Massilia sp. METH4: one gene and its partner. The protein of the gene in region 1 interacts with the protein of each later gene in a pairwise test. Links are inferred from orthologs where the notes say so. Each region holds a gene or a part of one and is shown on either strand. Other genes may lie near its edges.

The links. The genes of interacting proteins can lie anywhere in the genome.
Region 2: the proteins of dnaQ (region 1) and dnaE interact in binary tests that used the Escherichia coli proteins (3 or more experiments, as listed by UniProt). The link is inferred for Massilia sp. METH4 from one-to-one orthologs.

The regions. Positions count from the first base shown.
Region 1 is NZ_CP146614.1:5,254,030-5,258,376, reverse strand. Bases 5-2,815 are described here. They hold dnaQ (DNA polymerase III subunit epsilon), read right to left. Parts: upstream 1,856-2,815; coding sequence 1,154-1,855; downstream 5-1,153. Other genes in these bases: V6Z91_RS23015 (class I SAM-dependent methyltransferase), read right to left, coding at 2,409-2,815; rnhA (ribonuclease HI), read right to left, coding at 1,976-2,416; V6Z91_RS23035 (hypothetical protein), read right to left, coding at 138-671. Outside these bases: more of V6Z91_RS23015, read right to left, coding at 2,816-3,179; gloB (hydroxyacylglutathione hydrolase), read left to right, coding at 3,357-4,133; V6Z91_RS23005 (2-hydroxychromene-2-carboxylate isomerase), read left to right, coding at 4,144-4,347. UniProt on the Escherichia coli protein: DNA polymerase III is a complex, multichain enzyme responsible for most of the replicative synthesis in bacteria. The epsilon subunit contain the editing function and is a proofreading 3'-5' exonuclease.
Region 2 is NZ_CP146614.1:703,220-708,045, forward strand. Bases 1-4,058 are described here. They hold dnaE (DNA polymerase III subunit alpha), read right to left. Parts: upstream 3,750-4,058; coding sequence 201-3,749; downstream 1-200. Other genes in these bases: V6Z91_RS03105 (glycosyltransferase family 4 protein), read left to right, coding at 1-66; gmd (GDP-mannose 4,6-dehydratase), read right to left, coding at 3,797-4,058. Also shown: more of gmd, read right to left, coding at 4,059-4,826. UniProt on the Escherichia coli protein: DNA polymerase III is a complex, multichain enzyme responsible for most of the replicative synthesis in bacteria. This DNA polymerase also exhibits 3' to 5' exonuclease activity. The alpha chain is the DNA polymerase catalytic subunit.

The DNA.
Region 1 (4,347 bases):
GCTTAGAGGTCGCGGGTTTGAAAGATTCTTTCGGTTAGTTGCATTAAATGACGAACGTGAAACGCCGGGGCGCGACTGCGATGCGTTGTCGTGTTGGACGATTGATCGGCTTTGTCAGCAGCCGGGGCCGCAAGAAACTAGGATTGCACCCACGCCGCGATACGCCGCGCGAGTTCTGGTGAGGCGCTGAGGGCGATTTCCTTGCATTCCGCCTCCCCGTCGAGCGCGATGTGGTAGACCGGCCATGCGGATATCGCACAAAACATCAACTGGCCGTGCCTGGTCCTGAACCATCCCGACAGGTAGCCGAAGGCGGCAATGCCATTGGCGCGGGTGCGAAGGCCGAGCTCCTCCACGGTCGCCACCTCCTTCACTGCGGCCGAGGCAATGCGGGAGCGGTCCAGCGCCAGCGTGTAGACGCTGTGGCGGATCACCAGTACATCGGCATCGAGCTCGACCGCGCGCCGATGTGCGGCGGCCGCAACAATGGCCCCGAGGCCGATCGCCATCACTGCGAGCACGGCCGCTGCCCGCGCCTGGTCGGACTCGGCGTCCCCCGCTGTCGACGGCCTCCACCAGATGACCGCGACGGCGAACAGCAATGGAACGAACACGGCCAGGGCCAGGTAAAGAATCTGTTTGCGCGAAACTGGAAGTTCGTTCTTGCTCACTGCCCCTCCTCCTGCCGATGGTCACGGTTAAGAGCGCCTAACAAAACCCGCATGGCAAGGCGCGGCGTCGAAGACAGTACACCTGTACGGCGAGACGCTGCAACGCAGCGATGGGGGTTTTGTTAGGCGCTCTAAAGCGCGCGGCCCGGCTGGCCAGGCTGCGCAAGCCATTATCTCATCGATAAAGGTGCGTAAATCTATCGAAGATTCACACATGACTGGCGTTGGACGGCGCCTCGCTCCTTTACTGACGGGGCATCTGGCCACAGCACAGCGCGGTGAGCCATCGGCCGGCGGATACCTGCACCCCAAAGCAAAAAAGGCCCGCAACGAACGTTGCGGGCCTTTCGAATCCTGGTGGGAAGTGCAAGTTTCGAACTTGCGACCCCTGCAGTGTGAATGCAGTGCTCTACCCCTGAGCTAACCTCCCGAAGAAGCACTATTATAGGGAGGCACTTGAGCTGCGTCAAGCGCCTGTCGGGCTACGCGGGGACCGCGCGCCAGACGCACGTGCCCTTCACGGCCTTGTCCAGGCCGTTGAGCAAGTCCTCGTGCGCGGCCGCTTCCTCGTCCGTGGCGCGCACCACGAGGATCTCGGCCAATGCCACGTTCGCAAGATCGACGCCGGTGGCTACTTCCTCGACTTCGATATCCATGCCCAGGCTGTTCTGGCCGCGCGTCATCGCCAGGTAGACATCGGCCAGCAATTCCGCGTCGAGCAATGCGCCGTGCAGCTTGCGGTGGGCATTCGAGATGCCGTAGTGATCGCACAGCGCATCGAGCGAGTTCCGCTTGCCGGGGCGCAGCTCCTTGGCTTGCACGAGGGTGTCGATGACGCCGCCGATATGCTCGTCGAACGACGGCAGGTTCAGCATCTTGAACTCGTGGTTCAGGAAACCCAGGTCGAACGGCGCGTTATGGATGATGACTTCGGCACCGCGGATGTACTCGCGCAATTCCTCGACGATTTCATGGAAACGCGGCTTATCGGACAGGAACTCCGTCGTCAGGCCGTGCACGGCCAGCGCGCCCTCTTCCGAGTCGCGGTCGGGATTGATGTAGCGGTGGAAGTTGTTGCCGGTGAGCTTGCGGTTGACCAGCTCCACGCAACCGATCTCGATGACGCGGTTGCCGAGCTTGGGGTTGATACCGGTGGTTTCGGTATCGAGGACGATCTGGCGCATGTTAAGGTGCTTTATGACAGTGCTTTATGACGGTGCTTTATGACGGTGCGATAGGCAGCGGCCGCGCAGTATACAGCACCCGGTGCGGGCAACAGGCTGGCGTGGCCGGGTGACCCTGGTTTACTTGCGGCGCACGGCGTCGACGCCGCGGTTGGCCAGCATGTCGGCCCGCTCGTTGCCGGGGTGGCCGTTATGGCCGCGCACCCAGCGCCAGTCGACCTTGTGCACGGACTGGGCGATATCGAGCGCCTGCCACAGGTCGGCATTCTTCACGGGCTCCTTCGTGGACGTCTTCCAGCCGCGCACCTTCCAGCCGTGGATCCATTCGCTGATGCCCTTCTGCACGTACTGGCTGTCGGTGTGCAGGATCACCTCGCACGGCCGCTTCAAGGCGTTGAGCGACTCGATCACGGCTTTCAGTTCCATGCGGTTGTTCGTGGTGTTCAGCTCGCCGCCGAACAGTTCCTTCTGCGCTTCGCCCGCCACCATCAGCGCGCCCCAGCCGCCGGTGCCGGGATTGCCCTTGCACGCACCGTCCGTAAAAATCTCGACTTTATCCATGTTCCTTGTGTTTGTTCGTTGCTGGCACCGCCACCGGCGACGCGGCCTTCTTCCTGCTCCACGCCGGCCCGATCAGCCGCATGCCCTTGACCCGCTTGATCGCCTGGACGAGATAGACGGCGCCGAAATACGGCCACCAGCGCTCGCCCGCGCGATCCATGAACGCATAGCGCGCCAGCCAGTGCTCGGTGCGGCAGGCCGGCGCGTAACAGCCGAAATGGCTGTGGCTGACGCCCATGTTCAGCAATTTTAACCAGTCTTTGATGCGCGGCATCGAAATCAGTTCGCCGCGTGGCAGATAGCGGGTGCCCGTCACCCTCCCCCGCATCTGCCGCAAGCCCCACAGGCTGGCCGGATTGAAGCCGCAGATGATGAGCTGCCCTTCCGGGATCAGCACACGCTCCACCTCCCGCAGCACCTGGTGCGGTTCCGCCGCGAACTCCAGCACGTGGGGCAGCACCACCAGGTCCAGGCTTTGCGAGGCGAACGGCAATTCGATCGTATCGAATGTCAGGACCACCGGCGGGCCCGCCGTCTCGACGGTACGCTGCGGCAGCGTGTCGGCCAGCCATTTGTGCGGCATGCGGCTGGCCGCCAGCGCATCGATCTGGGGCATGCCGATCTGCAGTGCGTTGTAGCCGAAGATGTCGGCCGTCAGCGCGTCCAGGCGGCTTTGCTCCCAGGCGCGCACATACCGGCCAGCCGGGGTTTGAAGCCAGCTGTCCAGCGCTATAATGGATTTTTCGGATGCTGCGCTATCCATGCGTTCCCTTGGCAATTACCGCCGACGAATTTGATGTTCAATGACCTGATGACCCCGTTTTCGACCGATATGTCGACAGCCTCGCCGACAAGGATGCCAACAAGCATGTCAGCAACTGAGCCAACAACTGAGCCAACAACTGAGCCAACCGGGTCGACAAGCACGGCGTTGCGCGTGATGCCGGTGCCGGCATTCAACGACAACTACCTGTGGCTGATCCATGACGATCAGCACGCGGCCGTCGTCGACCCTGGCGATGCCGGGCCGATCCTGGCCGCGCTGCGCGAGCGCGAGCTGACGCTTACTGCCATTTTACTCACCCACCACCACGGTGACCACATCGGCGGTGTGCCGGCCTTGCTGGAACGCTACGAGGTGCCCGTGTTCGGGCCGGCCGGCGACGGCATCGCCGCCGTCACGCATCCGCTGGGCGAAGGCGACCGGATCACGGTGCCGGGCATCGGCCTCGAACTGGCGGTGCTGGATGTACCGGGCCATACGCGCGGCCACATCGCCTACGTTGGCGATGGCGCCGGCAATGGGGGCCGGCGCTGGCTGTTCTGCGGCGACACACTGTTCGCGGGGGGCTGCGGGCGCCTGTTCGAGGGCACGCCGGCGCAGATGGCGGCCTCGCTGGACAAGCTGGCGGCCTTGCCGCCCGATACCGAAGTGTATTGCGCGCACGAGTACACGTTGTCGAACCTGCGCTTTGCCCTCGCGGTCGACGCAGGGAACGAAGCATTGCGTGCGCGCATGGAATTGGAGGCGGCGAAGCGGCAGCGCGGTGTGCCAACCGTGCCCAGCACGATTGCCGTCGAACGAGCAACGAATCCTTTCCTGCGCTACCGCGACGAACACATCGCCGCGCGCCTGGCGGTCGACGGCAAGGTGGCCGCCGGCGCGCCGCCGCTGGCCGTGTTCGCCGCGCTGCGCGAGTTCAAGAACCATTTTTGACGGGAACATCATGGAGAAAGTCAGGTTCTACTACGACCCGATCAGCCCCTATGCGTGGCTGGCCACGAAGCAGATCGCCCGCATCGAAGCGGCGGGCGTGCACCTGGAAATGGAACCCGTGCTGCTGGCGGGCCTGTTGAAGGCGCACGGCACGAAAGGGCCGGCCGAGGTGCCGGCCAAGCGCGAATTCCTGTTCCGCGACGTGATGCGCATC
Region 2 (4,826 bases), 4.6 Mb from region 1 along the record:
GTGCGCAACCTGGTGGCCGCGGTAAGGGCGCCGAGGGAGCTGCCTCATGGGAAAACCGGTGTCTGACACTATTTCCTGGGGAAATAGTGTCAGACACCGATGCTTCCAGCGTCCGCAGCGCCAGGGCACTCGGTGTCGAACATTTTTTTCTGGGCATTATCCAGAAAAAAGTGTGCGACACCGGTTGTCCTGAAACCCGGTCAGTACTCCACCGCCACCTCTTTCGCCCCCAGCGCCAGCTCCAGCGCCAGCTTGAGCTCGTCCGAAGGCGCCACCCGCCAGTCATCCCCCAGCTGCAAGGTGCAGTCGATGCCTTGCGGCCGGATGCGCATCTGGACCGGCAGGCCGTAGTCGTCGCGGTGCGGCGCGAGCACTTCGCGCAGCTTGGCGGGCGGCACGCTTGACGGCAGCAGCCAGCCCATCTGGCGGCCGAACTGCAGGCGGGCCGACACGATGTCGTACACCTTCTCGGCCGAGATACGCAGGCCGCCGGTGAAGCGGTCTTCCGACACCTTGCCCGTCACGCACAGGAATTCGTCTTCCTTGAACGCCTTCTTGTTCGCCTCGAAGATCTCGTTGTACACGGTCACCTCCACGACGGCACTCTTGTCGTCCAGCGAGACGATCAGGATCTTGCCGCGCTGCGTCATCTGCGTGCGGATGCCGGTGATGACGCCGCACATCATGCGCGCGTCGCGCGAGGGCTCCAGCTCGGAGAGCTTGGTGCGGGCGAAGCGCCGCGCCTCGGCCGCGTACGAGTCGAACATGTGGCCGGACAGGTAGTAGCCCAGCGCGATCTTTTCCTCGGCCAGCTTCTGGCGGTCGGTCCACGGCGTGGCCTGCACGTATTCGGGCGGCGCCACGAGATCGCTGTCGTCGCCGCCGAACAGGCTCACCTGGTTGGCGGCGCGCAGCTCCTGCTCGGCGCATTCCATGGCGAAGCCCACCGAGGCGAACAGCACGGAACGATCGACGCCAAACGAGTCGAAGGCGCCGGCGCGGATCAGCGCCTCGATGGTGCGGCGGTTGATCTGCTTCTTGTCGACCCGCTTGCAGAAGTCGAACAGGCTGGTGAACGGGCCGTCCGCTTCCCGCGCGGCGATGATCGCCTCGATCGCGTTCTGGCCGGCGCCCTTCACGCCGCCCAGGCCGTAGCGGATCGCGGTGACTTTCTTGCCGGTCACGGAGCGCGGCTGGCCGTCCGGCCGGAAGCGGTAGGCCGACAGGTTGATGTCCGGCGGCAGGATGGTCAGGCCGCAGACCTCGATCGCATCCTCGACCAGGATCTTCACCTTCTCGGTGTCGTCCATGGTCAGCGACATGTTGGCCGCCATGAACGCGGCCGTGTGGTGCTGCTTCAGGTAGGCGGTGTGGTACGACAGCAGCGCGTAGGCGGCGGCGTGCGACTTGTTGAAGCCGTAGCCCGCGAACTTCTCCATCAGGTCGAAGATCTCGTCGGCCTTTTCCACCGTCAGGCCGCGTTCGCCGGCACCCTTGCGGAAGATCTCGCGGTGCTCGGCCATCTCTTCGGCCTTCTTCTTGCCCATCGCGCGGCGCAGCATGTCGGCCCCGCCCAGCGAGTAGCCGCCGATGATCTGCGCCATCTGCATCACCTGCTCCTGGTAGACCATGATGCCATAGGTCTCGGACAGGATGCCCTCCGTGCGCGGGTCCGGATACTCGAACTTTTCGCCGTGCTTGCGCTTGCAGAAGTCGGGAATCAGGTCCATCGGGCCCGGGCGATACAGCGCCACCAGCGCGATGATGTCCTCGAAGCGGTCGGGGCGCGCATCCTTGAGCATGCCCTGCATGCCGCGCGATTCCAGCTGGAACACGGCGACGGTCTTCGCCTTGGTCAGCAGGTCATACGAGGCGCGGTCGTCCAGCGGCACGTTGGCCAGGTCGAAGTCCTTGTCGGCCGGGTCCAGCTCGCGGATGTAGTTCACCGCGCGGTCGAGGATCGTCAGCGTCGTCAGGCCCAGGAAGTCGAACTTCACCAGGCCCACGGCTTCCACGTCGTCCTTGTCGTACTGCGACACCACGCCCGAGTCGCCGGACTGCGTGTACAGCGGGCAGAAGTCGGTCAGCTTGCCCGGGGCGATCAGCACGCCGCCGGCGTGCATGCCGATGCCGCGGGTGATGCCCTCGACCTGCTGGGCCAGGTCCAGCAGCTGGCGCACTTCCTCCTCGTTCTCGAGGCGCTCCTTGAGCAGCGGTTCTTCCTCGATCGCCTCGGCGATCGTCACCGGCTTGCCGGGCTTGAACGGGATCAGCTTGGAGATGCCGTCGCAGAAGTTATAGCCGAAGTCCAGCACGCGGCCCACGTCGCGGATCGCGCCCTTGGCCGCCATCGTGCCGAACGTTGCGATCTGCGACACGGCCTCGCGGCCGTACAGGTCCTTCACGTGCTGGATCACCAGTTCGCGCTTTTCCTGGCAAAAGTCGATGTCGAAGTCGGGCATCGAAACCCGTTCCGGATTCAGGAAGCGCTCGAACAGCAGGTTGTATTTCAGCGGGTCGAGGTCGGTGATCTTCAGCGCATAGGCCACCAGCGAGCCGGCGCCGGAACCCCGGCCCGGGCCGATCGGCACGCCGTTGTTCTTGCCCCACTGGATGAACTCCGCCACGATCAGGAAGTAGCCCGGGAACTTCATCTTGATGATGGTGTTGTTCTCGAACTCGAGCCGCTCTTCGTAGCGGGGGCGCTGCTTCTCGCGTTCCTCCGGGTTCGGGAACAGCTGCAGCAGCCGCTCCTCCAGGCCCTTCTTCGTTTCGGCGACGAGGAATTCGTCGATCGTCATGCCCGGCGTGGGGAAATTCGGAAGCTGCGGCTTGCCCAGCGTGAGCGTGACGTTGCAGCGCCTGGCGATTTCCACGGAATTCTGCAACGCGGCCGGCAGGTCCTCGAACAGGATCGCCATCTCTTCCTGCGTCATGAAGCGCATCTGCTCGTTGAAGCGCTTCACGCGCCTGGCGTTGGCGATCATTTCGCCTTCGGCGATACAGATGCGGGCTTCGTGCGCGATGAACTCGGACTCGGACATGAACTGCACCGGGTGGGTGGCCACCACGGGCAGGCGCAGCCTGGCCGCCAGGGCCACCGACTGGCGCACCTGGGCTTCCTGGTTGGGCTGGCCGGCGCGCTGGATCTCGATGTAGAAATGGCCGGGGAAGATGGCCGACCACTTGCGCGCATGCTGCTCGGCGAGCTCCAGGTTGCCGTTGTCGATCGCGCAACCGATATCGCCGAACTGCGCGCCCGACAAGGCGATCAGCCCGTTGGCGCCGCTCTCGCCGGGCAGCACGTCATACGACTGGTCCTTCAGCGCCTGCAACCATTCGGTGCGCAGCTCGGCGCGGCCCTTGTACTGGTTCGTCAGCCATGCCTGCGACAGCAGTTCGCACAGCTGCAGGTAGCCCACGCGGTTCTTTGCCAGCAGCAGCAGGCGCGATGGCTTGTCGCGGTTGTCATCGTTGGTGATCCACACGTCGCAGCCGATCACGGGCTTGACGCCCTTGCCGCGGGCGGCCTTGTAGAACTTGACCATGCCGAACAGGTTCGACAGGTCGGTGACGGCGAGCGCGCCCTGCCGGTCCTTCGCCGCGGCCTTCACCAGGTCGTCGATGCGCACCAGGCCGTCGACGATCGAATACTCCGAGTGCACCCGCAGGTGGACGAAATCCGGGCCCGGCGGCGCTGCGGGTTCGTCGGGCTGGATGACAGGCTGTTCGAGGGTGGTGGTACTCATGAAGCTCACGAAATGGGGACGGCGGAACGCGCTATTCTACAGGGGGATCAGAACGAGAAGCCGGCGGTATTGCGGCGCAGGTCGGCCTCGACCATCATCTGGCACAGCTCTTCCAGCGTGGTCTTCGGTTCCCAGCCCAGTTCCTTCTTCGCCTTGGCCGGGTCGCCGATCAACAGGTCCACCTCGGCCGGGCGGTAGTATTTCGGGCTGATGCGTACCAGCACCTTGCCGGCCTGCCCGTCGTTCCCCACTTCGTGGCCCGTTTCATTCTCGCCGCTGCCATGCCAGCGAATCGCGATGCCGGCCGCCTTGAAGGCCATCGTCACGAAATCGCGCACGGTCTCGGTGCGGTTGGTGGCCAGCACATAGGTGTCCGGCCGGTCGGCCTGCAGGATGCGCCACATGCCTTCCACGTATTCCTTGGCGAAGCCCCAGTCGCGCTTGGCGTCCAGGTTGCCCAGTTCCAGCACCTCGAGCTTGCCCAGCTTGATCTTGGCCACCGAGTCGGTGATCTTGCGCGTGACGAACTCGCGGCCGCGCAGCGGCGACTCGTGGTTGAACAGGATGCCCGAGGAACCGAAGATGCCGTACGACTCGCGGTAGTTCACCGTCATCCAGTGCGCATACAGCTTGGCCACGCCATACGGGCTGCGCGGGTAGAACGGCGTGTCTTCCTTCTGCGGGATCGCCTGCACCTTGCCGAACATTTCCGAGGTCGATGCCTGGTAGAAGCGGATCTTCGGGTCGACGATGCGGATCGCCTCGAGCAGGTTGACGGCGCCGATGCCGGTGATCTCGGCCGTGGTGACCGGTTGCTCGAACGACACGCCCACGAAGCTTTGCGCCGCCAGGTTGTAGATCTCGTGGAACTGGCCGTTCTGCAGCAGGCGGATCGACGACGACAGGTCGGTCAGGTCGTGCTCGACCAGCTTCAGGTTCGAGTGGTTCTGGATGCCCAGTTCTTCGATGCGCCAGAAGTTGACCGAGCTGGTGCGGCGGAACGTGCCCGTGACCTCGTAACCTTTTTCGAGCAGCAGCTGTGCCAGGTAAGCACCGTCCTGACCGGAAATGCCCGTG